Regions from separate parts of the Dechloromonas sp. A34 genome, predicted to be linked through region 1. Evidence: riboswitches for the same ligand, from Rfam matches in the RefSeq annotation. Region 1 holds a riboswitch; each other region holds the start of a gene.
What was found. Region 1 has a riboswitch for cobalamin ahead of NQE15_RS13615 (ribonucleoside-diphosphate reductase subunit alpha). Riboswitches for the same ligand answer to the same signal wherever they lie in the genome.

Region 1 (7,100 bases):
CGGGCAGAACTCGTGCTCGCCGGCCAGGTAGCCGTGTTTTGGGCAGATCGAGAAGGTCGGCGTGATCGTGATGTAGGGCAGCCGGAAGCGCGACAGCGCCGTGCGTACCAGTTGCCGGCTGGCCGCCGGGCTGGAAATGCGTTCGCGCATGTAGAGGTGCAGCACGGTGCCGCCGGTGTAGCGCGTCTGCAGTTCGTCCTGCCGGGTCAGCGCCTCGAACGGGTCGTCGGTGAAGCCGACGGGCAGTTGCGACGAATTGGTGTAGTACGGCTTGTCCGCCGTGCCGGCCTGCAGGATGGCGGGCCAGCGCTTCTTGTCCTCCTTGGCGAAACGGTAGGTCGTGCCTTCGGCTGGCGTCGCCTCCAGGTTGTAGAGATTGCCGGTGCTTTCCTGGTAGTCGCGCATCTTGTCGCGCAAGCGGTCGAGCAGGCGCAGCGCCAGCGCGTGGCCCTCGGGGCTGGCGATGTCGGCGGCGCCGGCGGTGAAATTGCGCACCATCTCGTTGATGCCGTTCACGCCGATGGTCGAGAAATGGTTACGCAAGGTGCCGAGGTAGCGCCGGGTGTAGGGAAAAAGACCGTCGTCCATCAGGCGTTGCACGACCTTGCGCTTGAGTTCCAGGCTGTCGCGGGCCATGTCGGCGAGGCGGTCGACGTGGGCCATCAGCGTCGCCTCATTGCCGGCGTGAAGATAGCCGAGGCGGGCGCAGTTGATGGTCACGACGCCGATCGAGCCGGTCTGCTCGGCCGAACCGAAGAGGCCGTTGCCGCGCTTGAGCAACTCGCGCAGGTCGAGCTGCAGGCGACAGCACATCGAACGGACATGGTTGGGCTTCATGTCCGAGTTGAGGAAATTCTGGAAGTAAGGCAGGCCGTACTTGGCGGTCATCGCGAACAGCCGTTCGGCGTTGTCCGACTCCCACGGGAAATCCTCGGTGATGTTGTAGGTCGGAATCGGGAAGGTAAAGGCCCTGCCCCGACGGTCGCCGGCACTCATGACCTCGATGTAGGCGCGGTTGATCAGGTCCATTTCGGCCTGCAGGTCACCGTAGGCGAAGGGCATCTCGACGCCGCCGATGACCGGCACCTGCTCGCGCAGATCCTCCGGGCAGACCCAGTCGAAGGTCAGGTTGGTGAATGGCGTCTGGGTTCCCCAGCGCGACGGCACGTTGAGGTTGTAGATGAATTCCTGCATGCCTTGGCGCACCGCTTCGTAGGAAAGTCCATCCTTCCTGACGAAAGGCGCCAGGTAGGTGTCGAAGGAGCTGAAAGCCTGGGCGCCGGCCCATTCGTTCTGCAGGGTGCCGAGGAAATTGACCATCTGGCCCAGCGCGCTGGAGAAGTGTTTCGGCGGATCGGCTTCCGGCTTGCCGGGCACGCCGTTGAAGCCCTCGAACAACACCTGGCGCAGCGACCAGCCGGCGCAGTAGCCGGACAGCATGTCGAGGTCGTGGATGTGGAGGTCGGCGTCGCGATGCGCCTGGCCGATCTCCGGCGGGTAGACGTGCGACAGCCAGTAATTGGCGATGACCTTGCCGGAGACATTGAGGATCAGGCCGCCCAGCGAATAACCCTGGTTGGCGTTGGCCCGCACGCGCCAGTCGGCACGGTCGACGTATTCGTCGATGGCGGTGGCGACATCGACCAGCGTCTTGCGGTCCGCGCGCAGGCGGCGGTGCTGGTCGCGGTAGGCGACGTAGGCGCGGAAGGTGGCGAGGTGGTTGGCGTCGACCAGGGTCTTCTCGACGACGTCCTGCACCTGTTCGATACCCGGCGCCGAGTGGCCGTAGCGATGGCGGAGGAACTTCAGTACGCGGGCGGTCAGCAGTTGCGCCTCGTCGGCATCGAATTCGCCGCTGGCCGCACCGGCACGGGCCAGGGCCGAGGCGATACGGTCGGCTTCGAAGGGCACATCGGAGCCGTCACGGCGCAGGATGCGACGCGGCAGCGACGGGGAAAGCATGGTCATCGCTTGCGGTTGGTTGACGTTCATTGGCAGGCCTCGCATTCCGGATTGTCGATGCTGCAAAATTTCGGTTCTTCCGACGTCACGGCATCGTCCCTGCCCCGGCTTTCTCCGCCTGGCTGGCGCCCAGCGTGCGCAAGTAGTAGGTCGTCTTCAGGCCGCGCAGCCAGGCCAGCTTGTAGATTTCGTCGAGCTTCTTGCCGGAGGGCAGCGCCAGGTAGAGGTTCAGCGACTGCGCCTGGTCGATCCATTTCTGGCGACGGGCGGCCGCTTCGATCAGCCACACCGGGTCGATCTCGAAGGCGGTGGCGTAGCGCGCCTTCAGTTCGTCCGGCACGCGCTCGATGCGGGCCAGCGAGCCGTCGAAGTACTTGAGGTCGGCGACCATCACTTCGTCCCACAAATTCAGCGCCTTGAGGTCGCGGACCAGCGCTGCGTTGACCACGGTGAATTCGCCGGACAGGTTGGATTTGACGTAGATGTTCTGGTAGCCCGGTTCGATGCTGGCCGAGACGCCGACGATGTTGGAGATGGTCGCCGTCGGCGCGATGGCGACGCAGTTGGAATTGCGCATGCCGTGGCGGGCGATGCGCTCCTTCAGTCCGGCCCAGTCGAGGCTGGAGTCGCGGTTGAGTTCGACGTGGCCGCCCCGCCCTGCTTCGAGCAGCCGAATCGAATCGAGCGGCAGAATGCCCCGATCCCACAGGCTGCCGGTGTAGCTGGAATAACGGCCACGCTCGCGGGCCAGTTCGCTCGATGCCGAATAGGCGTGGTAGCAGACGGCTTCCATGGTCTTGTCGGCGAACTCGACGGCCGCGGTCGACGCGTAAGGCAGGCCGATTTCGTAGAGGCAATCGGCGAAGCCCATGATGCCCAGGCCGACCGGGCGATGGCGCAGATTGGCGTTGCGCGCCTTGGGCGTCGCGTAGAAGTTGATGTCGACGACGTTGTCGAGCATGCGCAAGGCCGTCTGCACGGTGCGCGCCAGCTTGGCCTGATCGAGCTGGCCGTCCTTCAAATGGGCCAGCAGATTGACCGAGCCGAGATTGCAGACGGCGGTTTCCTCGTCCGAGGTGTTCAGCGTGATCTCGGTGCACAGGTTGCTTGAGTGCACGACGCCGACGTGCTGCTGCGGCGAGCGCAGGTTGCAGGCGTCCTTGAAGGTGATCCACGGATGGCCGGTCTCGAACAGCATGGTCAGCATCTTGCGCCAGAGCTGCACGGCGGGAAGCGTCTTGTGCAGCTTCAGTTGGCCGCTGGCCGCCTGCGCTTCGTAGCCGACATAAGCCGCCTCGAACTCGGCGCCGAACTTGTCGTGCAGATCGGGCACATCGACCGGCGAGAACAGCGTCCATTCGCCGTTGGCGATGACCCGCTTCATGAACAGGTCGGGAATCCAGTTGGCGGTGTTCATGTCGTGCGTGCGCCGGCGCTCGTCGCCGGTGTTCTTCCGCAGGTCGAGGAATTCCTCGATGTCGAGGTGCCAGGTTTCGAGATAGGCGCACACGGCGCCCTTGCGCTTGCCGCCCTGGTTGACGGCGACCGCCGTGTCGTTGACCACTTTCAGGAAGGGAATGACGCCCTGGCTCTGGCCGTTGGTGCCCTTGATCCGGCTGCCCAGCGAGCGCACCGGCGTCCAGTCGTTGCCCAGGCCGCCGGCGTATTTCTGCAACAGGGCGTTTTCCTTGATAGCCTGGTAGATGCCTTCCAGATCGTCGGCCACGGTGGTCAGGTAGCACGACGACAGTTGCGAATGCAGCGTGCCACTGTTGAACAGGGTCGGCGTCGAGCACATGAAATCGAAGCTGGAAATCAGGTCGTAGAACTCGATGGCGCGGGCTTCGCGGTCGATTTCGTTCAAGGCCAGGCCCATCGCGACGCGCATGAAGAAGATTTGCGGCAGCTCGATGCGGCGCCCGGCTATGTGCAGAAAATAGCGGTCGTACAGCGTCTGCAGGCCGAGGTAGCCGAACTGCCGGTCGCGCTCCGGCTTCAGCGCGGCGGCCAGGCGCGGCAGGTCGAAGGTGGCGAGGCGCGGGTCGAGCAGTTCGGCGGCGATGCCCTGCGCGATGAATTTTGGCAAATATTCGCCGTTGACCGTAGCAATCTCGTCCAGCCCCAGCGGGCGGCCGAGCACCTCATGCCCCAGGCTGGCCAGCAACAGCCGGGCGGTGACCTGGTTGTAGGCCGGCTCGCGCTCGATCAGCGTGCGCGCGGCGAGGATCAGCGCCTGCTGCACGTCGGCCAGCGGCACGCCGTCGTAGAGATTCTTCAGCGCCTGATCGAGAATGGTCCGCGTCGAAACCACCTCGCCCAGCCCGGCACAGGCGGCCTCGCAGGTCTGCAGCAGCATCCCGGCATCGAGCGGCCGGCGCTCGCCATCCACCGTCACATGCAGCGCCGGCGCGCCCTGCGCCACCGCCAGCGTGGCGCGTTCCGCCGCCCGGCGCTCGCGGTAAAGCACGTAGGCCCGGGCCACGTCGTGCTCGCCGGAGCGCATCAGGGCCAGTTCGACCTGGTCCTGGATGTCCTCGATTTGCACCGTGCCGCCATCGGGCAGGCGACGGGTCAGCGAACGGACCACGGCATCGGTCAGCCGGGCAACGACTTCGCGAACCCGCGACGATACGGCGCTCTGGCTACCCTCGACGGCGAGGAAAGCCTTGGTCAGCGCAACGGCGATCTTGTCGGCGTGGAAGGGAACGACGGCGCCGTTGCGGCGGATGACCTGCAGGGCAGCCACGGCATACTCGCTGCTGGCGGAAAGGGCGTGAATATTCGATTGCAAGGCGATTCTCCGTATCGGGGGGCGGAGAATCGACGTTGCGCCAGGCCGGAATTCGACGCGACCAGCCGCGACGCCAGCGGGTAGCAACCCGTGGTCGAATCGGCCAGACGAACGAACGGCAAGAAAGACACGCAATAAACCTCTCGTCAGGGACACCCCGCCCCAAAACCATGAAAGAAAGTTCGTTGCGGCAGGTCTCCTGGCTCTCGGTTCAGCGCGCTTCACCTACCTTCCCGGACGCATCCAGTGGCATGTGTTGGCGAAGCGCTCGCCGATTACAGTTGCGGGGGCAGCCCCGGAATTCGAGTCAGACTCGGCACCGGATTCCCTTTTAATCCCTGGGTGGGGAACCATCAACGGCACCGAGTCTAGGCTTAACAGACGCGGGGTGTCAAGGAAGCGCATATACTATATACGGTGCTTCGGCGAATTTATACCACTACCTGTAGTGGTCGTGGCGCGCAACTCCATCAGCACCTCTCTGTTTTCCCGGTCGTTGCCACCGGTGGTTATGTGCCATCTGGATGGCACATAACTGCCTCGCCGTGGGTAGATTACCCGCGCAAAGCTCGCACCTCGCCAAGAAGCTTGGAATTCCCGACGCTTGCATGTGGCAAACAAAACCGCTGTCTTGAATCCCGGATAAGTCCAGCGCGATACTACAAGCGCTTTCTGTGGACATCGTGTCTGCACAGCCTTCATCGGCGACCCCGGTCGCCCTGAAGTCCAGCCTTGCTGGCGTCGCAGTCGTTACCTGCCTTTTGGATCCCCGACTTCGGTCGGGTCCGGCCATGTCTTTGGCCGAGTGTCCGGTTCAGCCGCCTGGCTGAACGCCGTATCCTGCCGCGCGACCTTCGGGGTCGATCGGCATCGAGCGAAGGCCCCATTCGCTAGAATTGTGGGCCTTCATCCTGCACGTGCCGCCTGGCACGTTGCCGAGCCGCTCTGCCGTCCACGGCGGAGCATCCCGAACGGGGAACCCCAAGTTCCCCGCCAGGGATGGGTGTTCCCTTTCATTCCTGAAGGAGAACACCATGTTCGCAATCCCTGCGACGAGAGAGTCGCGCCCGGTCGCCGTGCTGCTGGGTGGTTCCGGGTACGCCCGACGGTCCCAGCGTATGACTGTGCCGGCGTTGTTGAAGCCGCGGCCTACCGTCCCCGGACGGTCTGGCTGCGCTTCCGAGTACCGTGCGGCGGGGGCTTGACCATGCCGATCAGCCTCTACCGCCGGCGCATTGCCGCCACTGTGATCCAACTGGCCAAGGACGATCCGTCTCTGGTCAAGGAGGTGATCGCCCGCTTGCGAGAGTCGGGTGAGATCGAAGCCGACGATCTGGTCTACCTGGACCGGATCGCCGACCGCTGGCTGAGGATTGCCGAGGACAACGGCAGGCAAGCCGCATCAACGTATCCGCGTCAAGCGTGCGGGTAGCGTGATGCCCCTGGCCTTCGCCATTGCCGCAGCGATTCTGTCCAGCAGATCGGGACGTTCATCGTTCAGCGTATCGGCCCATCGGGTCAACGCCTGGTTGATGTCGTCCTGTGTTCGCGCCCCGTCGAAGTCGAGACCGAGTTTTCGGAAGTCCTCGATTTCGTCGGGCGTGAACCGTAGTGCATCGCCTGCACGCAGCATGGTGTGGGCACCTCTTGACCTGTGAGCGTTCAGCTTAGCAGCGCCGCAGGTCCGTGCAACCCCGGGGAGTCCACCACCTCCCCGACCAGGGACAGGTGTTCCCTCTATTCGTCTTTGGAGAACATCATGTCCCTTGAGAAACCCCGTCCTCGCCCCCGGCGCTCCGGTATCGAGTCCGAGGAAGAGCGTGCCTGGGTCGGCTTCTACCAGCGCGTCGGCCGTGATCCGGCCATCGCGACCGAAGTCATGGCCCAGCTCGAGTCCGATCCCGAAATGAAGCGTACCCATCTGGCGTTGTACCTGTGCTGCAAGGAATCCCTGCGTCGGCACAAGGCCCGCCAGGCGCGCAACAAGCGGATCGGCCAGTTCGTCCGCTGGCTGTGCCACGGCCTGTTCGTCCGGCCGCTGCACAGTCTGCAGAAGGGTCTGCGTCACGGCAGCGACATCGCCGTCGAATGCCTGCCCGAAGTGGTCAAGGAACCGGCCGTGGCCCAAGTGCGCCGCCTGGCTCGGGAAACCGAGTTCACGACGGCACACACGGCCTTCGAGCAACAGGCGGCCCAGCCTGCGACCAATCCGCTAGCAGTATCCACCGAAGCCCAGGCCTCGCCCAGCGCAAAAACAACGCGCTCGGCCACCTGACCCGAGAAGCGCCGGGCCATCACCGGCCCGGCCTGTGATGTGGCCGGCACCAGCCGTCGCATCCGGATCGCC
Region 2 (7,100 bases), 2.2 Mb from region 1:
ACCAAAGAGCGTCCATTGACAGCCGGCAAGGTAACGACGAAGGAAGCGCTGTGGCTGTTCGCCGGATTGTCGCTGGCGGCGTTCGCGCTTGTCCTGATGTTGCGCAACAGCCTGGTGATCTGGCTCTCGGTGCCGGCGCTTTTCCTGGCGGCCAGTTATCCGTTTACCAAGCGCTTCTTCGCCATTCCCCAGGCCTATCTCGGCATCGCCTTCGGTTTCGGCATTCCGATGGCCTATGCCGCACATCTCGACCGCGTCCCGGCCGAAGCGTGGTGGCTGCTGCTCGCCAACGTCTTCTGGGCCGTTGCCTACGACACCGAGTACGCCATGGTCGATCGTGAGGATGACTTGAAGATCGGCATCAAGACCTCGGCGATCACCTTCGGGCGGTTCGACGTGGCGGCGGTGATGGCCTGCTATGCCGTTACCTTGGGCATCATCGGCGGGATCGGTTACTCGCGGCAACTCGGCTGGCCGTTCTACGCCGGTCTGGCCGCCGCCGCCGGCATCATGGCCGTGCACTACACCTGGATCCGTGGCCGCGAACGCATGCCCTGCTTCAAGGCCTTCCTCCACAACAATTACGTCGGCGCTGCGATTTTCGTCGGCATCGTCGTCAGCTACCTGATCCCATGAAATATCACGACCTCCGCGACTTCATGTCGCAGCTGGAAAAGACCGGCGAACTCAAGCGCGTCGGCGTCGAGGTCGATACCCGCCTCGAAATGACCGAAATCTGCGACCGCGTGCTGCGCGCCGGCGGGCCGGCCGTGCTGTTCGAGAAGCCCAAGGGGCACACGATTCCCGTGCTCGCCAACCTGTTCGGCACGCCCAAGCGGGTCGCGCTCGGCATGGGCGAGGAATCGGTGCAGGCGCTGCGCGAAGTCGGCAAGCTGCTCGCCTACCTCAAGGAACCGGAGCCGCCCAAGGGCCTGAAGGATGCCTGGGACAAGCTGCCGATCCTCAAGCAGGTCATGAACATGGCGCCGAAAACGGTGTCGAGTGCGCCCTGCCAGGAAATCGTCTGGGAGGGCAAGGACGTCGATCTCGCCAAACTGCCGATCCAGCACTGCTGGCCGGGCGACATTGCGCCGCTGATCACCTGGGGCCTGGTCGTCACCAAGGGCCCGCACAAGAACCGCCAGAATCTCGGTATCTACCGCCAGCAGGTGCTCGGCCCGAACAAGGTCATCATGCGCTGGCTGGCGCATCGCGGCGGGGCGCTGGATTTCCGTGATCACCAGCTGGCCAATCCCGGCCAGCCTTTCCCGGTGGCGGTGGTGCTCGGCTGCGACCCGGCGACCATTCTCGGCGCCGTGACGCCGGTGCCCGATTCGCTGTCGGAATACCAGTTCGCCGGCCTGCTGCGCGGCGGCAAGACCGAGCTGGTCAAATGCCTGGGTTCGGCGCTGCAAGTGCCGGCTTCGGCCGAAATCGTCCTCGAAGGCGTCATCCATCCCGGCGAGATGGCGCTCGAAGGCCCCTATGGCGACCATACCGGCTACTACAACGAGCAGGCCGAGTTCCCGGCGTTCACCATCGAGCGCATCACCATGCGCAAGAATCCGATCTACCACAGCACCTACACCGGCAAGCCGCCCGACGAGCCGGCCGTGTTGGGCGTCGCGCTCAATGAAGTGTTCGTGCCGCTCCTGCAGAAGCAGTATCCGGAAATCGTCGATTTCTACCTGCCGCCGGAAGGCTGTTCCTACCGGCTGGCTATCGTTAGCATCAAGAAGCAGTATCCCGGTCACGCCAAGCGCATCATGTTTGGCATCTGGTCCTTCCTGCGTCAGTTCATGTATACCAAGACGATCATCGTCGTGGACGACGACATCGACATCCGCGACTGGAAGGAAGTGGTCTGGGCGATGACGACGCGCATGGACGCCACACGCGACACGACGCTGGTCGACAACACGCCGATCGACTACCTCGACTTCGCTTCGCCGGTGGCTGGCCTCGGTTCCAAGATGGGGCTCGATGCCACCAACAAGTGGCCGGGCGAGACGACCCGTGAATGGGGGCGGCCGATCGTCATGGATGGCGACGTCAAGCAGCGGGTCGACACGATGTGGCAGGAACTAGGTCTTTAGGAAGCTTGACCGTTTCCGCGGCGTTTTGAGAGAATCCGCGCTCCTATCGGTATCGAGATACGGAACACGGTGCGAATCCGTGGCGGGCCCGCCGCTGTAACCGGGGACGAAGACTGCATGGTCGCCAGACCAGCCACTTGCGGGGCATACCGCGCAGGGAAGGCGCAGCGCTTCGGCTGATCCGGAAGCCAGAAGACGAATCGATGCCAATCTGGAGCCAAGGCAAGGGCTCCGGCTGACTGCATGCGAGAAGCGTGCGGTGAGCCGGAGCCCTTTTTGTTTTTGCATTCCCGAGGAGTGGAACATGACCCAAACCGTGACTTCAACCGTCAAAACCCCGCAAACGACTGAAAACCAGGCCGCCCCGGCCGTTCCGACCATCGCCGTGCGCAAGAGCTGCAACCCGGAAGGCATGGGCCTGTCGCACTATGTGCTGATGGACAAGAAGGCGGCCAAATGACCGCAGCGCTTCCCGCGGGAGCGCTGCGCGACCCGCATTTCCTGCCGGTGGATATCGGCCACGATATCTACGCCGCGGTAACCGATCCGGACACCGCCTTCTGGGCACTGGTCGACAAGAACAAGGTCGGCGAGGGGCTCGATCCGGCCACGCTCGCCGCCTATCGCGAAAAGGCCGAGGGTTTCCGGCAGGAACTGCATGCCCTGCGATTTGGCCTGAAGCCCTCCGGCGTCTATCTGAATCCGACCGAGCGCTGCAACCTCAACTGCACCTACTGCTACCTGCCCGATACCCAGCGCAGCGGCGGCAGCCACATGCCGGCCGTGACGCTGCTCGCCTCGCTGGGCAAGCTGCGCGACTACTTCCGTTCGGTGATGCCGGACGGCCGCAAGCCGCGCGCCATCTTCCACGGCGCCGAGCCGCTGATGAACCAGGCGGCGGTGTTCGAGGCGATCGATGCCTTCGGCGACGATTTCGTTTTTGGGCTGCAGACCAACGGCACGCTGCTCGACGATGCGGCGCTCGACTTCCTGACCTCGCGCAATGTCAGCATCGGCCTCTCGCTCGATGGCCCGGTCGCCGGGATCACTGACGCGACGCGCCGGACCTGGGGCGGCAAGAGTGTGCACGACAAGGTGTTGCGCACCATGGAAAAGCTGCGTGGCTACGGCTCGTGGAGCGTCATCACGACCTGCACGACCGAGAACCTGCCTTACCTGACGCGCATGGTCGAGTTGTTCCACGCCCATGAGGTGCCGACCTGCATGCTCAACACCGTGCGCTGCACCCTGCCCGGGGCGCGCGGCGTCAAGCCGGCCGACGGCGACATGGCCAAGGCCTTCTTCGCCGCCATGGACCGCACCCACGAGCTGTACCAGGAAACCGGCCGCAAGCTGATGGTGGCCAACTTCGCCAATATCCTGATCGGCATCCTGGCCCCGACGGCGCGCCGCCTGATGTGCGACATCTCGCCCTGTGGCGGTGGGCGTGCCTTCTTCGCGCTGGCCGCCGACGGCAGCCTTTATCCGTGCAGCGAGTTCATCGGCCTGCCCAATTTCCGGGGCGGCAACCTGCTGGTCGATGGCGTCGAGGCGGCTCTGGCCTCGACGGCCTTCCAGACGGTGACGACGCGCGATGTCGACAAGTTCAGCCCCTGTGGCGACTGCGCGATCCGTCATTTCTGTGGCTCGCCCTGTCCGGCCGAAGCCTTCGAGATGAACGGCGGCATGGACAAGATCGGCGCTTTCTGCGATTTCTACAAGGAACAGGTCAATTACGCTCTGCGCCTGATCGCCGACGGCAAGGCCGACGACTATCTGTGGGACGGCTGGGACGACGGGACGGAAACCGTTTTTGCGCTGAGTTGAAGAAATGCCGGAGGGCGTCTTAACATGACGCCCTCTGTCATTTTTCGGGCGCTGTTTGTCATGACCACCAATCTCGTCATTCGTGACACCAATCTCAACGAACCGCAGCACGCCGCAGCCTTCCTCGACCTGCTGGAACACTACGCTCGCGACCCGATGGGCGGCGGCGCCGGGCTTTCGGCTTATGCCAAAGACAATCTCGTGCGCGAACTCCGGGCCGTGCCCAGCTTCCATGGCGCGCTGGCCTTCGCCGGCGACGAGGCGGTCGGCCTGATCAACTGTTTCACCGGCTTTTCTACCTTCGCGGCCCGGCCCCTGCTCAATATCCACGACATCGTGACGCGCCGGGAACGCCGCGGCCGGGGCGTCGGCCAGGCGCTGCTGCAGTGGGCCGAACAACGTGCCCGCCAGCTTGGCTGTTGCAAGCTGACCCTGGAAGTGCTGTCCAACAATGCCCGCGCCATGGCATCCTACGAACGGGCCGGCTTCGCGCCCTATGTGCTCGACCCGGCTGCCGGCCAGGCCTTGTTTCTGCAAAAGAACCTCTAGGAGGTCGCATGCCAGCACCGCTTCCCGTTCCCGATCTGCACGGCGTGCGTCCGTCGCTGGTCCAGCTGACTCACGTCATCTATGGCCTGCATGCCCTGGCCGTGCTGATCGGCGTCACCTCAGCGGCGAGCGTGGCCGGCGGCTTCGTCTTCGGCCTGCCGTCGCTGATTGCCGTCTTCCTCAATTACCTGAAGCGCGGCGATGTCGCCGGTACCTGGCTGGAAAGCCACTTCCGCTGGCAGATCCGGACCTTCTGGTTCACTGCGCTGTGGCTGGTGGTCTATGGCCTGCTGATCATCACCATCATTGGCATTCCACTCGCCTGGATCCTGATCGCCCTGCTCGGGCTATGGGTCGGCTACCGCGTCGTGCGCGGCTGGGTGGCCCTGGCAGGTGTCCGGCCGGTCGGGTCCTGAGGCCTCAGATGCCTATGTAGCGGCCGGCCTTGTGGTTGACCGCGATCACCAGATTGAGGGCGAGCGCGCCGAGGATGGATAGCGCGATGCTCAGCGGATCGCGCACGAAGGCGGCGGCCGCCAGAATCATCAGATCGGCACCCATCTGAAGTTTGCCGGCTCGCCAGCCGCGGGTGTTCTGGAGGTGGATGACGAGGATGCCCAGACCACCCAGGCTGGCCTTGTGGCGGATCAGCATCAATAGCCCAACCCCGGCCAGGAAGCCGGCCATGATCGCCGCGAAGGCGCGGTCCAGCGACTGCAGCGCAATCAGCGAGGGCAGTATCTCAGTGTAGATGGCGAGCAGGCTGACCGCGATGAAGGTCTTGATGGTGAACGACCAGCCCATCGAGCGCACGGCCAGGAAATAGAAGGGCAGGTTGATGGCAAACAGCAGTAGGCTGATTGGCCAGTCGCTCAGGTAATGGATCAGGAAGGCGATGCCGACCGTGCCGCCGGTGAGCAGGCCGGCGTGACGAAAAAGCAGCACGGCGAAGGCGACGAAGAGCGGGGCGACGAGCAGGGCCTGGGCGTCCTCGAACAGCGTGTGGCGGACGGCCGCTTCCGGCTGGCTCATTCGCTCTCCAGCACGACGGACTTCTCGCCAACCCGGCGCTGGGCGACCCAGGCGATCAAGGCGTCGATCGCCGCGCTGCCGGCCTGGGCTCGTGGGTGGTTGATGAAGAAGGTGACCGCATAGCGCCGGCCCTGGGCATCGAGCGCATAGCCGGCGGCAGTCTTGACGCCGTCCAGCGTGCCGGTCTTGATGTGGGCGCGGCCGGTCGCCGCCGAGCCGTTCAGGCGCTTCTTCATCGTGCCGTCGATGCCGACGATCGGCATGCTCGAGATGAATTCGGGCATCACCGGGCTCTTCCAGGCGTCCTGCAGCAGGCGGTTCAGGCTGCTGGCGCTGATCCGTTCGCTGCGTGACAGGCCGGAACCATTGTCGAGCACCAGTTCGGCGAAACGCAGGTTGCGGGCAGCCAGCCAGTCGGCGACGCGCTGCCGGGCGCGTTCGGCGGTGGCCGGTGCCGTAGCTCCCACGAGGGTTTCCTGCGGGGCGCCGTTGCCCAAGGTCAGGAAAACCTGGCGGGCCATCACGTTGTTGCTGAACTTGTTGATGTCGCGCACGGCGTCGGCCAGCGGCGCCGACTCATGCTGGGCGAGCAGCTTGCTGCCGATGGCAACGCTGCCGCCGCGCACCTGCCCGGCCAGCGTGCCGCCGAGTTCCTGCCACAGGCTGCGGAGCAGGCCGGCAGCCTGGGCATCGGCCGGCAGCGGGGCGAGATTGAGCGTCTTCTCCCCGCACAGGGCACTGTAGCTGCCGCTCAGTTCCAGGCGCTGGCCGCCGTTTTCCGGAATCAGGTGGATGTCGATCAGGTCTTTCCAGTTGCTGCTACAGCCACCGTCGCCGCTGCGCAACTGGTTGTCGAGGCGCAGGTTGGTGCTCGGCGTTTCGAGCAGCACGCGCGGTCGGCCGTTGTCCGGCTGCAGAGTCAGGCGCAGGGCGCGGTAATTGATCAGCAGACCATCCGGGCCGACGTTGTAGGGGCGCATCGGCTTGTCGTCGAAAGCCCCGGGGTCGATTGCCGGAACATCGAAGACCGTGCGGTCGAGCACGACATCGCCGGCGATATGGGTGATGCCGCGTACCCGCAACTGGCGGAGCAGGGCCCACAGGTGTTCGATGGCGAAACGCGGATCGCCGCTGCCTTTCAGGTAGAGGTTGCCGTTCAACACGCCGTCAGCCGGCGCGGCCTCAATCCAGGCTGTGGTCTTCCAGGTAAAGGCCGGGCCGAGCAGGTCAAGTGCGGCGTAAGTGGTAAGCAGCTTCATCACCGAGGCCGGGTTCATCGCCTGCGTCGCGTTGTGGGCGACCAGCGGTGCTGGTGCATCGACCGGCTGGACGACGACGGCGACGCTGGTCGCAGGAATCTGCGCTACCTTCAGGGCGCTCAGCACCGTAGGCGGCAAGCCCTCAGCCAGCACGCCAAGCGAGAGGGCGAGCCCGAGCAGCAACGTGCCCAGGCGCTTCATGCGTTCAGTGCCGGGGCACCATTCCGGTCGCTCCGGCCATGGAAACAACGGCTGGCCCCAGGGGCGAAGGTTTCGGCAGCGGCCGGGTTGCGCGGGAGTGGGTGCATGGCAATGGAATGGGGGCCGGGAAGCCCCC
Region 3 (7,100 bases), 2.2 Mb from region 1:
CAGGCCGGGCTCAGCGAACGGTATAGCGCCAACAGACGGTCGGCCATCGCCGGCAGGGTCAAGGCTTCGACGCTGGCCCGTGCGCCGGCGCGCGGCGTGGGGTGGCCGGCCAGCGCGGCCAGATCGTCGAGGCGGTCGGCCAGTTCGGCAAGATCAAGGGCATCGACCACCCAGCCGTTGCCCCCCGGACGCACCCATTCCCGGGCGCCGCAGGTTGTCGAGGTGACGATCGGCAGGCCGCAGGCCAGCGCTTCGAGCGCCGCATTCGGGCAGGGGTCGTAGAGGGTCGGCAGGACGAAACCGTCAGCCGCCCCGTACCAAGGGCGGACATCCTTGAGCGGGCCGGTGAAGTGGATACGCTTGTCCAGCCCGAGGCGGGCGGCCAGCAGCTGCATGGTCCGCAGCTTGCGGTCAGCGCCGACGATGACCAGCCGCGTCTCGGTCCGCCGCATTTTCGCCATGGCGCGCAGCAACTGCGGCACGCCCTTGCGCTCGAAACCGCTGCCGACGAAAAGCAGCAGCGGCACCCGCTCCGAAACTCCGAGCTGGGCCCGCGTCGCTTGCCGGAATTCGTCGGCCAGATGCGGATGGAAGACGGCCGTATCGACGCCGTTGTAAATCACCCGCAACTTGCCGGGCGCGACGCCGTAATGCTGGCCAATCTCATCGGCCACCATCTGCGAATTGCAGATCACCGCCTTGAGCGCCGGATGCTCGAACATCGCCCGCTCGGCGCCGAGCACATAGCGGTGATAGGGCGAAAGGGCCTGGGCCAGCCGTTCAAGTGGCGTCAAAATCCGCGCCCGATGGGCCAGCCAGGCGGCATGGACGCCGTCGCCGGCACGAAAGATCATGCACCCCGGAATCCGTTCATGCGATTGCGTGATGTCGAAGCCGCCCTGGCTCATCTCGGCTTGGGCGCAAGCGGCGAAGCTGCGGTCGCGCGCCGCCCGTCCGCCGAGCAGTCGGGAATACTTCGGGTCGCAGGTAATCTGTCGGAAACCCTCGCGTGGCGCGCCGTCCCAACTGCGGGTGATCAGGCTGACCTCGGCGCCTTCGGCGGCCAGGGCGCCAAGCGCCCGCTCGACGAAGCGCTCGGCCCCACCGTAGGGGTTGTAGCGCTGGCGGACGATGGCGATCTTCACGGCGCGAGCAGTTCGTGGGCGGCGGTCAGCACCTCATCGACGCCCAGCGAGGTCAGGCAATCGCTGACCTTGCCGCCGCCGCAACCGTCGATACCGCAGGGCCGGCAGGGATGCTGCTGGCTGCTGACGACGCGGAACGGCACGCCCCACGGCCCCCACTGCTTGTCGCCGGAGGGTCCGAACAGCGCCACGGTTGGCGTACCGACCGCCGCCGCGATGTGCATCGGGGCCGAATCGACGCCGATGAACAGTTTGGCGGCCTGGGTCAGTGCCGCCAGCTCCTTGAGCGACAACTGGCCGGAGAGGCTGAAGGCCGGCTGTGTCAAACGAGACTGGATCGCCGTCAGCATGGCTTTTTCATCCGCGCTCGGGGCGGCGGTGAGCACCACGGCGTGGCCTTCGGCTTGCAGGCGCCCGACCAGCGCCGCCATCTGCTCGACCGGCCAGCACTTGAAGAACCAGCGCGACGCCGGGTGGATATGGATGAAATCCCGCCCCGCGAGCCCAAAACCCTGCAGATACGCCGCGACGCTGGTTTCAGCCGCCGCCCCCGGCACGAGCCGCATGCGCCGCTCGGCCGGCGCCGGCTGGATGCCGATCCGGCGCAGCGCGTCGAGATTGGTCTCGACCATGTGGCGCAAGGCATTGCGCGGAAAGCTCTGGAGATGCGTGAAACTCCTCTTCCAGCGCTTGCTGCGCCCGCCGACCGCCGGCCCGACCGACCAGCGCGGCTGGAGCAGCCGGCACAGCCAGGCGCCGCGCCAGTGCTCGGTAAGGTGGATGATCAGGTCGTAGCCGCGCGCCTTCAGGCTGTTGTAGAGCGCCAGCTCGGCCTGCAACTGGCCGACGACGCCGAGCTGCTTCCACTTGCGGTCGATGGTGTGAACAGTAGTGATCGCCGGGTGAAATGTCAGCATCTCGGCCGTATCGGCATAGACCAGGGCATCGATCTCGACCTGCGGGGCATGCGCCTTGAGCACCGAAAAGACCGGCGAACTGACCAGCACATCGCCGTGATGGCGCAGCTTGATGACCAGCGCCCGCTTGATTTCGCCAACAGGGACTGCGTCGCGCAGAGGATTGAAATTTTCCATGGCCGCCATTTTAGTCCAGTGCCCGCCGCTGGCGTTGCCGCGTCAGCGAGGGACTTCGACCGTCGTCCGCGATCCGCAGGCAAAAACCAGTTGCGTCCATTCGTCCGGCGGCACCCCGCGCCAATGAGCCAGCAAGGTGCGGATCACGCCGGCATGAGTGACGATCACCGCTTCCGGCACCGCCAGTCCGGCCACAAAAGCCAGCGCGCGGCGCTGCAACATCAGCGGCGACTCGCCGCCCGGCGGCGCATAAGCGGCGACATCGGCCGCCCAGGCATCGAGCTCGGCACGCGGCACATCGTCCCAGCGCAAGCCTTCCCAACTACCGAAGTCCATTTCGACCAGCAAGTCATCAATCTGTGGCGCCGGGTGCAGCAGTTCGGCCAGCATGCGGCAACGCCGCAGCGGGCTGCTCCACACCGGCAAGCCGGGCGGCAGTTCGCCACGCAGTCGATCGGCCACCGCCCGAACATTTTCCGCAGCAACGTCAAGCCGACCGTAACAGGTCCCCGGCTCGACCACTGGCGGTGGATGGCGGATCAGATGAAGGATCATTGGGCAGCGCCGATCGCCAAAAACGCTCCTTGGAATCCCGCTCTCACCGAACGAAATGGGCACCGAGCGTGGCGACGACCACCGTCAGCGCACCCAGCCCTAGATTGCTTGCCACCAGAAGACGAATGCGGTTCATCGCTGCCCCGGCGCCAGGCCAGTCCTGAGCGGCGACGCCCGCCTTGAGGCGCGGGTAATGCAAAAAATAAATCACGCCGAAGATCGCCGCCATCAGCACGCCGAGGCCGGACATCACATGCCAATGCAGCGGCGCCTGGGCAAACCCGTGGCTGCCATGCTCGCGAACCCCGAGCCGAGAATGGCCACGATGCTCAGCGCGACCGCAGTGAAGAAGCGTCCGAGCACCGCGGCCAGCAAGGGCAGGCGCTGGGGTGGCGGCAACTGCGACGCCGCCACCGGACGCAGGCAGAATTGCGCGAAGAACATGCCGCCAATCCAGACGATGACACCGGAAAGATGCAGCAGAAGCAGGATGGAGCGCATGGTCGGGACCTCTCACAGATTTTGGTTAAGCGTCGAACACCTGGCAGTGCGGACTTCAAGCAAGTGCCGACGGGAAGCGTCAGCGCCGATTCGACGGTACCTGCCAGACCAGGCACCGGTTATTGGACGGCATGGCTCGATCTTCGACCAGGCGCAGGCCCGCCCGTTCGGCCATTTCATTGACCCTTTCAAAATCCCGGATCCCCTGATGCGCTGCCTGCTCCTTGAGCCAGCGGTCAAAGCTGGCGTTGCTGTCGCTGGTGAATCGGCCGCCGTAATTGAACGGGCCATAGATGACGACCTTTGCGCCTTCGGCCAGCAAGTCCGGCAGGCCGGCAAAGAAGCTTTCGACGGCCGCCCAGGGCATGATGTGCAGCGTATTGGCGCTGAAAATCGCGTCGAAGCGCCGTCCCGGCCCGGCTTCGACAACATCGAATTCGAGTGGCGGCGGCGTGTTGGACAGCGCGGCGTCGTCCAGCCAGGCGGCGATTCCCGGCAGATTCTCGCAGCGGTCCGAGGTCTGCCAGTTCAGGTGCGGCAGGGCCGCCGCAAAAAATATCGCGTGCTGGCCGGTACCGCTGCCGATCTCCAGCACCTCCCGGCGATCGGCAAAATGCGCTTTCAGGACTTCCAGGATGGGTTCGCGGTTCCGCTCGCAGGATGGGGCGTTCGGCTTTTCCACGGCAATCTCCGCTGGCTCAATGCGGCCAGTTTGCCAGTACGCCGAGATAGAAGGCAATCTCGCTGAGCTGCTGCGTCGCGCCCAGGCAATCGCCGGTATAACCCCCCAGCCAGCGCCGGAACTTGGCGGCCAGCCAGAGCGTGGACAGGGCGGCGAGCAGACAGCCGGCGACGGCCTTTTCCAGCGGCAACAGGGCCAGCGCCGCTACGACGAAGGCCAGCGCGAACAGCATCTGGCCAGCCGACAGCCTGGTGGCCAACGGCTTGGCCTTGGCCAGCAGGTCTTCCCGCACGTAGTCCATGGTCGCCAGCAGCATCGTCGCGCAGAAGCGCGACAGGGCATGACCGGCAAGCAGCACCCACGGCACCAGGGCGCCGTCGAGGGCGGCGAGCAGCGTGAATTTGCCGAGCAGGGCCAGCACCATGGCGACCACGCCATAGCTGCCGACCCGCGAGTCTTTCATGATCTCCAGGATGCGCAGCTTTTCCCAGCCGCCGCCCAGGCCATCGGCGGTATCCGACAAGCCATCCTCGTGGAAGGCGCCGGTCGCATAAAGAGTCGCCGCCATCGACAGCAGCACGGCGACCGGCTGCGACCAGAGCAGCGCGGCGCCGAGATAGACCACCACCCCGATGCCGCCGATCAGCAGGCCGACGGCCGGGAAATAGCGCGCCGAGCGGTTCAGCGCCTCGGCCGAATGCCCGACCCAGGCCGGCACCGGCAGCCGCGTGAAGAAGCGGACGGCACCGAAGAAATATTCGAGCTCGCGGCGCAACATCAGCTTTTTTCGGCGACTCCGGCCGATTCGAAGCTGGCCATTTCCTTGAGGAAATTGGCTGCCGCCTTGACCAGCGGATAAGCCAGCGCTGCGCCGGTGCCTTCGCCCAGCCGCAGGCCAAGGTCGAGCAATGGGTCGGCGCCGAGTGCCGCCAATTGCGCCGCGTGGCCGGGCTCGGCCGAGCGGTGGCAGAAGATGCAATACTCAGCCAGCGCCGGCACCAGCCGGGCGGCGGTCAAGGCCGCCGAGCCGACGATGAAGCCGTCGATCAGCAGGACCATCCGGGCTTCGGCCGCGGCCAGCATGGCCCCGGCCATCATCGCGATCTCGAAACCGCCGAATTCGGCGAGCACGGCCATTGGTTCATCCTTGCCACCGGCCGCGCGATAGCGGGCGAGGGCCTTTTCCAGCAATCCCTGCTTGCGGACCAAGCCGGCGTCGTCGAGCCCGGTGCCGCGCCCAATGCAGTCGGCAAGCGGCGTGCCGGTCAGGCAATGGGTGATCAGCGAAGCGGCGGCGGTGTTGCCGATGCCCATTTCGCCGAAGCCGACGACATTGACCCCCTTGGCGGCCAGCCAGCGGATGATTTCGGCGCCGCGACTCATGGCGACGGCGCACTGCTCGCTGCTCATTGCCGGCTGTTCGAGGTAATTGGCGGTACCCCGGGCGACCTTGGCGTCGATCAGCCCATCGCGCTTGCCGAAATCATGCGCCACGCCGGCGTCGATCACGGCCAGTTCCATGCCGTTCTGGCGGGCAAAGACATTGATCGCGGCGCCGCCGGCCAGGAAGTTCTCGACCATCTGCCAGGTCACATCCTGCGGAAAAGCAGAGACGCCGGCCTTGGCCGCGCCGTGATCGCCGGCGAAGACCAGCATCTGCGGCTGGCTCAACTGCGGGTCGAGACGCTGCTGGATCAGGCCCAGCCGTTTGGCAACCCCCTCCAGCTGCCCGAGGGCGCCGAGCGGCTTGGTTTTCTGGTCGATCTTGTGCTGCAGCGCAGCGGCCAACCCCTGGTCCGGGGCGACGATCTTGAATTTTGAATGCATCCGATTCTTCCTGTCCAAATAAACAAAAGGGCCTCGCAGCAGCGCCTTGCAACGCCACCGCGAAGCCCTGTCCACAGGCTCCAGCCCAAACGATTCGACAGGTCTTCTGGCTCTCGGATCAGCCGGTCTGTCGCACCTTCCCGCCGGGTCTGTTTCCCCTGAGCAGTGGCATGTCGCGACATCCGTCCCCGATTACAGCGGCGGGCCCGCCACGGATTTGCACCGTGTTCCGTTTTATCGAATCGGGGCGAATTATACCGGTTGCCGTCCACGCCGACATTCGCCCACAATGCCTGCCATGAAAGAACTGATCCTTGGCGGTGCGCGTTCGGGCAAGAGCCTGCTGGCCGAAAAACGGGCCGCGGAGTCCGGCCAGCAGGTCATTTACCTGGCCACCGCCGAAGCTCGCGACGGCGAGATGGCCCACCGCATCGCCCATCACCGCGCCCGCCGCCCGGCCGAATGGGGCTGCACCGAGGAAACGCTGCATCTAGCGGCCAGACTGCGCCAACTCGCGACACCGGAGACCTGCATCCTGGTCGATTGCCTGACCCTCTGGCTGTCCAACCTGTTATTTGCCGGCCAGGCGGCCCGCCAGGCCGAGGCCGGCGAAGCGATCGCCTGCCCGCTGTTCGACGGCGAGACGACGGCCCTGATCGAGTTGTTGCCGCAACTGCCCGGCCACATCATCCTGGTCTCCAATGAAGTCGGCTGGGGCATCGTACCCATGCATCCGGTATCGCGGCTGTTTGCCGACGAGCAGGGACGGCTCAACCAGCGCGTTGCCGCGGTGTGCGAGCAGGTGACGCTGGTTGCCGCCGGCCTGCCGCTGAGCCTCAAATCGCCTTGCAAAGACTGAGGCGGCAGCCCGTGTGCTAACCTGAGGATCGATCCGGCATTTCTCAGGAGGACACCATGCCCCTTTTCACCCGCCTGACCACCTTGTGCCAGACGCTTGCAACGCACACCACAGTACCCATCCGGATCGGCCGCCCGGACGACACCCCCGGTCTCTTCGTCTGGCCATGGCGCCTGGAAGAGGATGCCCGGGTCCGCAACTCACCGCTCCCCCGCCTGCCGGGAGACGACACCAAGATGCACACCCCGGCCCCGGTCATTCATTTTCTGGTGCTGTCGACCACGAATCTCGACGATGAAACGATTTCCGGACTCGAAGCGGCACGCCTGGCCTTGCTCGAAACCCCGGTTTTCGAGGCGGGGGCCGGCCGCGTCGTGGTCGCGCCCGCCCCGCTGAGCGCCAATGACCTGACCGACCTGTTTACGGCCGCCGACATC
Region 4 (7,100 bases), 2.2 Mb from region 1:
CCCGGCGTGCTGCCGGGCTGGCCTTCCAGTCCCTGTGGGTCGTGGATCATCGCACCCAGCATCTGGTAGCCGCCGCACAGGCCGACCACCTTGCCGCCGTAGCGCAGATGCTTCCGGATGGCGTCGGCCCAGCCCTTCTCGCGCAGCCAGTCGAGGTCGGCACGGACCGCCTTCGACCCCGGCAGCACGATCAGGTCAGCCGCCGGCGGCGCCTCACCCGGACCGATCCAGCGGAAATCGACTTCCGGATGCAGGCGCAGCGGGTCGAGGTCGTTGTGGTTGGAAACGCGCGGATAGGCCGGCGCCACCACCTTCAGCCTAGCCTCGCCCTTGGCCAGCGCGGCGGTGGCGATGGCATCCTCGGCATCGAGCATCAGGCCATGCAGGTAGGGCAGCACGCCGAGCACCGGCTTGCCGGTCCGTTCTTCGAGCCATGTCAGGCCGGGTTCGAGCAGGCCGATGTCGCCGCGAAAACGGTTGATCACGAAGCCCTTGACCCGGTTCTGCTCCGAGGGGGAGAGCAGGTCCAGGGTGCCGACCAGATGGGCGAAGACGCCGCCGCGGTCGATGTCGGCAACGAGGATCACCGGGCAGTCCACAGCTTCGGCAAAGCCCATATTGGCGATGTCGCGGTCGCGCAGGTTGATTTCGGCCGGCGAGCCGGCACCTTCGACCAGCACGCAATCGTAGGCAGCGGTCAGCCGCCCCCAGGACTCAAGCACGGCCCCCATCGCCCGTGGCTTGTAGGCGTGGTAGGCCTTGGCGTCGAGATCGGTCGCCACCTTGCCGTGGATGATGACCTGCGCCTTCTTGTCCGTCGTCGGCTTCAACAGCACCGGGTTGAAATCGGTATGCGGCTCGAGGCCGCAGGCCAGCGCCTGCAGCGCCTGCGCCCGGCCGATTTCGCCGCCATCGCTGGTCACCGCCGAATTGAGCGCCATGTTCTGCGGCTTGAACGGCGCGACGCGCACACCGCGCCGCTTCAGAATGCGGCATAGCGCGGCGACCAGGGTCGTTTTTCCGGCATCGGAGGTAGTGCCTTGGACCATCAGGGTAGAACAGGACATATGGCGGGAGGTGTGAAAAAAGTCCGTAATTATGGCACCATCGGCCCCGCTCAATTTTGCTTTGGGCAGGTGTCTCCAGGTGCCGTTCAGCAGTACTGAACGGAGAATCGGGAAGGCGGTGCAAGTCCGCCACGTGCCCAGCGCTGTAAGGATGACGGGCGATGCAGCGAGCCACTGACCACGGTCGGGAAGGCGCATCGTGCGGTTGAATCCGAGTCAGAAGACCGGCCGGGAGACGAAACAAGGTTGCCCGGCCAGGCAACCGCCGCTTTTCCAGAAGGGGAATCCATGGAAAACCCATCCGCGCCTCAGGCGCACGCTTTTTCCGCTGCCGACCGGGCAGCGGTGTATCAAGCCATTTTCAACCGCCGCGATGTGCGCGGCCAGTTTCTGCCGACGCCGGTGCCGGACGACCTGCTCAGCCGCCTGCTGATGGCGGCCCACCATGCGCCCTCGGTCGGTTTCATGCAGCCGTGGAACTTCCTGCTGGTCCGTTCGCCCGAGGTCAAGCAGCGCGTCCACGACGTGTTCGCCCAGGCCAACGATGAAGCGGCGCGGATGTTCCCGGACGAAAAGCGCGAAATCTACAGCGGCCTGAAACTGCAGGGCATTCTCGAAGCGCCGATCAACCTCTGCATCACCTGCGACCGCTCGCGCAGCGGCCCGGTGGTCATCGGCCGCACCCATATCCCGACCATGGACCTCTACAGCAGCGTCTGCGCCGTGCAGAACCTCTGGCTGGCGGCCCGCGCCGAAGGTCTGGGCGTCGGCTGGGTCAGCATCTTCCACGAGAAGGCCCTGCAAGACGCGCTGGGTATTCCGCATCACATCGTGCCGATCGCCTACCTGTGCATCGGCTACGTCAGCCATTTCAAGGACAAGCCCGAACTGGAAAAAGCCGGCTGGCTGCCGCGCCTGCCGGTCGAGGAACTGGTGTTCCATGAACAGTGGGGCGCGCAGAACGCGGCCGAAGCCCCGCTGGCTGCAGTTCTGCGCGAGATGCAGGCGGATATCCAACACAAGGGCGTCTTCCCGAAATGAATTGGAGTCTGGCAGCCCTGGCCCCGTACGCGATGCCCCTGGCCGCGCTGAGCGCCGTGCTGCTCGACCGCCTGCTCGGCGAACCGGGCCGCTGGCACCCGCTGGTCGGCTTCGGCAAGCTGGCCGCCGCCGTCGAGAAACGCCTGAATCGGCGGACTCAGCTCGCCGGCATCCTGGCCTGGGCCCTGGTCGTACTGCCGCCCGTGGCGCTCGCCCTGCAGCTGCGACCCTACGCGCCCTTCGCCGTCGACGTCGCCCTGCTCTACTTCGCCCTCGGCGCCCACAGCCTGGCCGAGCACGCCGAAGCTGTCGCCCGGCCGCTGCGCGAAGGCCGGCTCGACGAAGCCCGCCGGCGCGTCGGCTGGATCGTTTCGCGCGAGACCGCCGAGCTCGATGAATCCGGCGTCGCCAAGGCCGGCGTCGAATCGGTGCTCGAAAACGGCAACGATGCGATCTTCGGCGCCCTGTTCTGGTTCGCCCTGCTCGGCGGCCCCGGTGCTCTGCTCTTCCGGCTGGCCAATACGCTGGATGCGATGTGGGGCTACCGCACCGAACGCTACAACCTGTTCGGCCGCGCCGCAGCACGCATCGACGATGGCCTGAACTGGCTGCCGGCCCGGCTGACCGCGCTGACCTATGCCCTGCTCGGCCAGACCCGTAATGCCTTGGCCTGCTGGCGCGCCCAGGCACCGGGCTGGGACAGCCCGAACGCTGGGCCGGTGATGGCGGCCGGCGCCGGCAGCCTCGGCGTGCAGCTGGGCGGCGCGGCGGTCTATCATGGCCAGGAAGAAATCCGCCCGCCGCTCGGGTCCGGCCCGGCACCGGTCGCCGCCGACCTCGGGCGGGCGATTGCCCTGATCCGCCACAGCCTGTGGTTGTGGCTGGCTGTCCTTTTCGTGATGGGAATTCTCAATGCTTGAACACGGTGGCCGCCTGCGCGAAGCGGCGACGCAATACAACATTCCGCTGGCCAACTGGCTGGATCTGTCGACCGGCATCAATCCCGACCCCTGGCCGGTGCCGACTATCCCCGCCGCCTGCTGGCACCGCCTGCCGGAAAACGGCGACGGGCTGGAAGCGGCCGCCGCCGCCTATTACGGCAACGCCAACCTGTTGCCGGTCGCCGGTTCGCAGGCGGCCATCCAGTTGCTGCCGACCCTGATGCAAACCGCCGTCGTCGCCTGCATTTCGCCGATCTACAGCGAGCATCCGCAAGCCTGGCAACGCGCCGGCCACCGTCTGCGTTTCCTGCAGAACGCCATGCTGCCCCGCGCCCTGGCCGCGGCGACACCCTACGTGCTGCTCTGCAACCCGAACAACCCGACCGCCGACCGCCACCCGCACGACATCGCCCTCGATGCCGCCCACCAGCTCAAGAAGCGCGGCGGCTGGCTGATCGTCGACGAAGCCTTCATGGACCCGACCCCGGAATACAGCCTGACGCCGCTGGCCGGCACCACCGATGCCCCGAACCTGATCGTGCTGCGCTCGATCGGCAAGTTCTTCGGGCTGGCCGGCGCCCGCGTCGGCTTCGTTTTCGCGGCCGCCGACATCCGCGAACGGATGCAGGAAGCGATGGGGCCGTGGACGATCAGCGGCCCGGCCCGCGAAGCCGCCCGCCTCGCCTTGCAGGACACGGTCTGGCAGAGCGCCGCGCGCAGCCGGTTGCTGGCCGCCAGCGAGCGCCTGCACCAATTGCTCGCCCCGCTCGGCGAAATCAAATCGACCTCTCTGTTCGCCACGCTGACCTCGCCGCATACGCCCGAACTGCATGAAAGCCTGGCCCGTCAGGGCATCCTGACCCGCCATTTCGAACAGCAGCCGCTGCTTCGCTTCGGCCTGCCGGGCAACGAGGCGGAATGGCAGCGCCTGGGCAGCGCCCTGGCCAACTGGAAACCCGCATGAAAAACCGCCATCTCTGGGCGCTGGCCGCTATCTTCGCCCTGCTCCCCCCGCCCGGGCCGATCTCGTCGTCAAGGACGATACCGGCTATGAAATCCGCCTCAAGGGCCCGGCCAGGCGCATCATTACCCTTGCCCCGCATGCCGCCGAAAGTCTCTACGCCGCCGGCGCCGGCGACAGGCTGGTCGGCACCGTCGATTACAGCGACTACCCGCCGGAAGCCAAAAAGGTACAGCGCGTCGGCGGCTATTCACGGATCGACCTCGAAGCCGTCGCCGCCCTCAAGCCCGACCTGGTCCTGGCCTGGGAAAGCGGCAACAACATGACGCAGGTCGAGAAACTGCGGGCGCTCGGCCTGACCGTCTATGTCTCGCAACCCAACAAGATGGAAAACGTCGCCGACCAGCTCGAGCGCATGGGCCAGCTGGCCGGCACCGAAGCCGCCGCCAACGCCGCCGCCGCCAGTTTCCGCAAACGGCTGGCCGGGCTGCGCGCCGCCAACGCCAACAAGCCGAAAGTCCGCGTCTTCTACCAGATATGGAAATCGCCGCTGATGACAGTCGGCGGCCCGCAGATCATCAGCGATGCGATCACGCTCTGTGGCGGCACCAACGTCTTCGGCCACCTCAAGCAGATGGCGCCGACGGTCAGTGTCGAATCCGTGCTCGAGGCCGACCCCGAGGTCGTCGTCGCCACCGGCATGGGCGACGCCAAGCCGGAGTGGCTGCACGACTGGGACAAATGGACCCGGCTGACCGCCGTCAAGCGCGACAACCTGTTCCACATCAATCCCGACATCATGCAGCGCCACACGCCGCGCATTCTCGACGGCGCCGAGAAACTCTGCACCCATCTCGATGTCGCACGCAGCCATCGTCCCAAGTGAGAACTACATGAGCCGCCTGCCGCAACGCATCGTCTGCCTGACCACCGAAACCGTCGAAGTCCTCTACGCCCTGGGCGAAGCCGACCGTATCGTCGGCATTTCCGGCTACACGGTGCGCCCGCCCGAGGCGCGCAAGGAAAAACCCAAGGTCTATGCCTTTACCAGCGGCGACATCGACAAGATCCTCGCCGTCCAGCCCGATCTGGTGCTGACCTTCTCCGACCTCCAGGCCGACATTGCCCGCGACCTGATCAAGGCCGGCGTGCCGGTTTATGCCTTCAACACGCGTAGCATCGAGGACATCCTCGGCATGGTCGAGACCCTCGGCCGGCTGGTCGGCGCCGAGACGAAGGCGGCCACGCTGGTCGCCGGGCTCGAAACGCAGGTCGAACAGGCCCGCGCCGTCGCCGCCCAACGTTTCGCCAAAACCGGCCACCGGCCGCGCGTCTATTTCGAGGAATGGGACGAGCCCAACATCACTGCCGTGCGCTGGGTTTCCGAACTGATCGAGATCGCCGGCGGCGAGCATGTCTTTGCCGACCTCGCCGTCAAACCGCTGGCCCGCGACCGCATCCTGGCCGACCCGCTGGAAGTCGTCCGCCGCGACCCCGAAATCATCATCGGTTCGTGGTGCGGCAAGCATTTCCGCCCCGAGCACATCGCCGCCCGGCCGGGCTGGACCGAGGTCAGCGCCGTGCGCAGCGGCCGGCTGCACGAAATCAAGTCGGCGATCATCCTGACCCCGGGACCGGTCGCGATCAGCGAAGGCCTGCCGCAATTGCTGGAAATCTTTGATCTGTGAAAAGGTCTCCGGCAGGCGCCTGCCTATAATCGACCCCAACCCGGAGGAAACCGATCATGAAACTTGCAGCCCCCATCGTCGCCCTGGCACTGGCCAGCCTGAGCTTCACCGGCATCGCCGCCGATCAAGGCACGGCAGCCGTCGAGGAAGTCGGCAAGATCAACGGCCTGGCCCTCGCCTGCCAGCAACCTGCCATCGTCAGCCGGGCCCGCAACGCCGTGCAGACCACCGCACCCAAGACCCGCGCTTACGGTGAGGCCTTCGAGAATGCCACCAATGCCGCCTACCTCGAGCAGGGCAAAGGTCTTCCCTGTCCCGATGCGCCGACCCTGACCAAGCGCCTGAGCGAAGCCGAAAGCCGCTTGCAGGCGGCATTCAAGCCTGGGCAATGAGCCGCTGGCTGGTCCTTGGCTTGATGCTCTTCCTGGGCGGCCCACTTACCGCCCACTCGGCGCCGCCAATGGCGCCCGAGGAAAGCGTCGGCATCATCCCGCGTTACCTGTTGCAGGATCCGAACGGGCGCGCGGTGAGCAGCGATGACTTTCGTGGCCGTTTCCAGCTGATCGCTTTCGGCTACACCTACTGCCCGGACATCTGTCCGACCACGTTGGTCGAAATGGCGACCGTTCTCAAGGAACTCGGTGCAGACGCCGAACGGCTCCAGGCGCTCTTCATCACGGTGGACCCGGAGCGCGACAACGGGTCGATACTGAAAACCTACACCGAATTCTTCGACTCCCGGATCATCGGCCTGACCGGCTCACCGGCCCTGGTCCGACGGGCCGCGGATAACTTCAAGATTCGCTACGCCAAGGTTCGCGAACCGGGCAGCCAGCCGGAGCACTATGCCGTCGACCACTCGGCGGGCATGATCCTGCTTGGCCCCGATGGCCAATTCATAAAAAAATTCGCCTTTGCCACGCCAGTGGCCGAACTCGCCAGGCAGATCGGGGAATTTGTAAGGCGTCCCTGAGGGCAAAAACACTCATTGCACAGGCATAGCTGCTGAGGCAATATCCGGGAATGCTTCGCTTTGCCCTGCATGCCTTCATTTTGCTAACCTTTGTCTCCCCGCTCGCCTGGGCGGGAAACATCGCGTTGACACTCAGCGACAACAGCGGCCCCTACGCGGAATTTTCCAAGGCGCTGGACGAAGCGCTGGCCGGAACCAATTGGAAAGTCACTGCGACCGGCAAGTCCGATGGCACCGAGTCACCGGCCACGCGGCCGGATCTATTGGTGACCGCCGGCAGCGAAGCGTTCCGGCTGGCCCTGGCGCGCGGCGGCACAACTCCGGTTCTCGCCACCCTGCTCCCCCGCCAGAGCTACGACCGCATACTGTCCGACGCCGGCCGGGTCCGCGCTCGCGTTACCGCCATTTATCTCGATCAGCCGCCGGCGC

Region 2: it holds a riboswitch for cobalamin, as region 1 does, so the genes downstream of both, cbpA (modified peptide precursor CbpA) here and NQE15_RS13615 (ribonucleoside-diphosphate reductase subunit alpha) in region 1, are expected to answer to the same signal.
Region 3: it holds a riboswitch for cobalamin, as region 1 does, so the genes downstream of both, cobT (nicotinate-nucleotide--dimethylbenzimidazole phosphoribosyltransferase) here and NQE15_RS13615 (ribonucleoside-diphosphate reductase subunit alpha) in region 1, are expected to answer to the same signal.
Region 4: it holds a riboswitch for cobalamin, as region 1 does, so the genes downstream of both, bluB (5,6-dimethylbenzimidazole synthase) here and NQE15_RS13615 (ribonucleoside-diphosphate reductase subunit alpha) in region 1, are expected to answer to the same signal.

What each region holds. Positions count from the first base shown of each region.
Region 1 covers NZ_CP102486.1:2,716,326-2,723,425, reverse strand. The annotation lists gene NQE15_RS13620 (ribonucleoside triphosphate reductase) at 1-1,992, opposite strand, end outside; gene NQE15_RS13615 (ribonucleoside-diphosphate reductase subunit alpha) at 2,048-4,753, opposite strand; cobalamin riboswitch at 4,925-5,123, opposite strand; gene NQE15_RS13610 (hypothetical protein) at 5,961-6,185, shown strand; gene NQE15_RS13605 (hypothetical protein) at 6,156-6,386, opposite strand; gene NQE15_RS13600 (hypothetical protein) at 6,513-7,028, shown strand.
Region 2 covers NZ_CP102486.1:528,171-535,270, forward strand. The annotation lists gene ubiA (4-hydroxybenzoate octaprenyltransferase) at 1-636, shown strand, start outside; gene ubiD (4-hydroxy-3-polyprenylbenzoate decarboxylase) at 633-2,096, shown strand; cobalamin riboswitch at 2,127-2,316, shown strand; gene cbpA (modified peptide precursor CbpA) at 2,401-2,556, shown strand; gene cbpB (peptide-modifying radical SAM enzyme CbpB) at 2,553-3,923, shown strand; gene NQE15_RS02660 (GNAT family N-acetyltransferase) at 3,948-4,472, shown strand; gene NQE15_RS02665 (DUF4870 family protein) at 4,481-4,888, shown strand; gene NQE15_RS02670 (YitT family protein) at 4,893-5,504, opposite strand; gene dacB (D-alanyl-D-alanine carboxypeptidase/D-alanyl-D-alanine-endopeptidase) at 5,501-6,964, opposite strand.
Region 3 covers NZ_CP102486.1:135,697-142,796, reverse strand. The annotation lists gene NQE15_RS00715 (glycosyltransferase family 4 protein) at 1-1,145, opposite strand, end outside; gene rfaQ (putative lipopolysaccharide heptosyltransferase III) at 1,142-2,239, opposite strand; gene NQE15_RS00705 (histidine phosphatase family protein) at 2,282-2,794, opposite strand; gene NQE15_RS00700 (hypothetical protein) at 2,838-3,044, opposite strand; gene NQE15_RS00695 (hypothetical protein) at 3,044-3,295, opposite strand; gene NQE15_RS00690 (DUF938 domain-containing protein) at 3,375-3,977, opposite strand; gene NQE15_RS00685 (adenosylcobinamide-GDP ribazoletransferase) at 3,994-4,755, opposite strand; gene cobT (nicotinate-nucleotide--dimethylbenzimidazole phosphoribosyltransferase) at 4,755-5,804, opposite strand; cobalamin riboswitch at 5,883-6,076, opposite strand; gene cobU (bifunctional adenosylcobinamide kinase/adenosylcobinamide-phosphate guanylyltransferase) at 6,094-6,663, shown strand; gene NQE15_RS00670 (Pvc16 family protein) at 6,720-7,100, shown strand, end outside.
Region 4 covers NZ_CP102486.1:128,159-135,258, reverse strand. The annotation lists gene NQE15_RS00665 (cobyric acid synthase) at 1-1,067, opposite strand, end outside; cobalamin riboswitch at 1,128-1,315, shown strand; gene bluB (5,6-dimethylbenzimidazole synthase) at 1,356-2,108, shown strand; gene cbiB (adenosylcobinamide-phosphate synthase CbiB) at 2,105-3,028, shown strand; gene cobD (threonine-phosphate decarboxylase CobD) at 3,021-4,013, shown strand; gene NQE15_RS00645 (cobalamin-binding protein) at 3,916-4,896, shown strand; gene NQE15_RS00640 (cobalamin-binding protein) at 4,904-5,698, shown strand; gene NQE15_RS00635 (hypothetical protein) at 5,755-6,090, shown strand; gene NQE15_RS00630 (SCO family protein) at 6,087-6,671, shown strand; gene NQE15_RS00625 (ABC transporter substrate-binding protein) at 6,722-7,100, shown strand, end outside.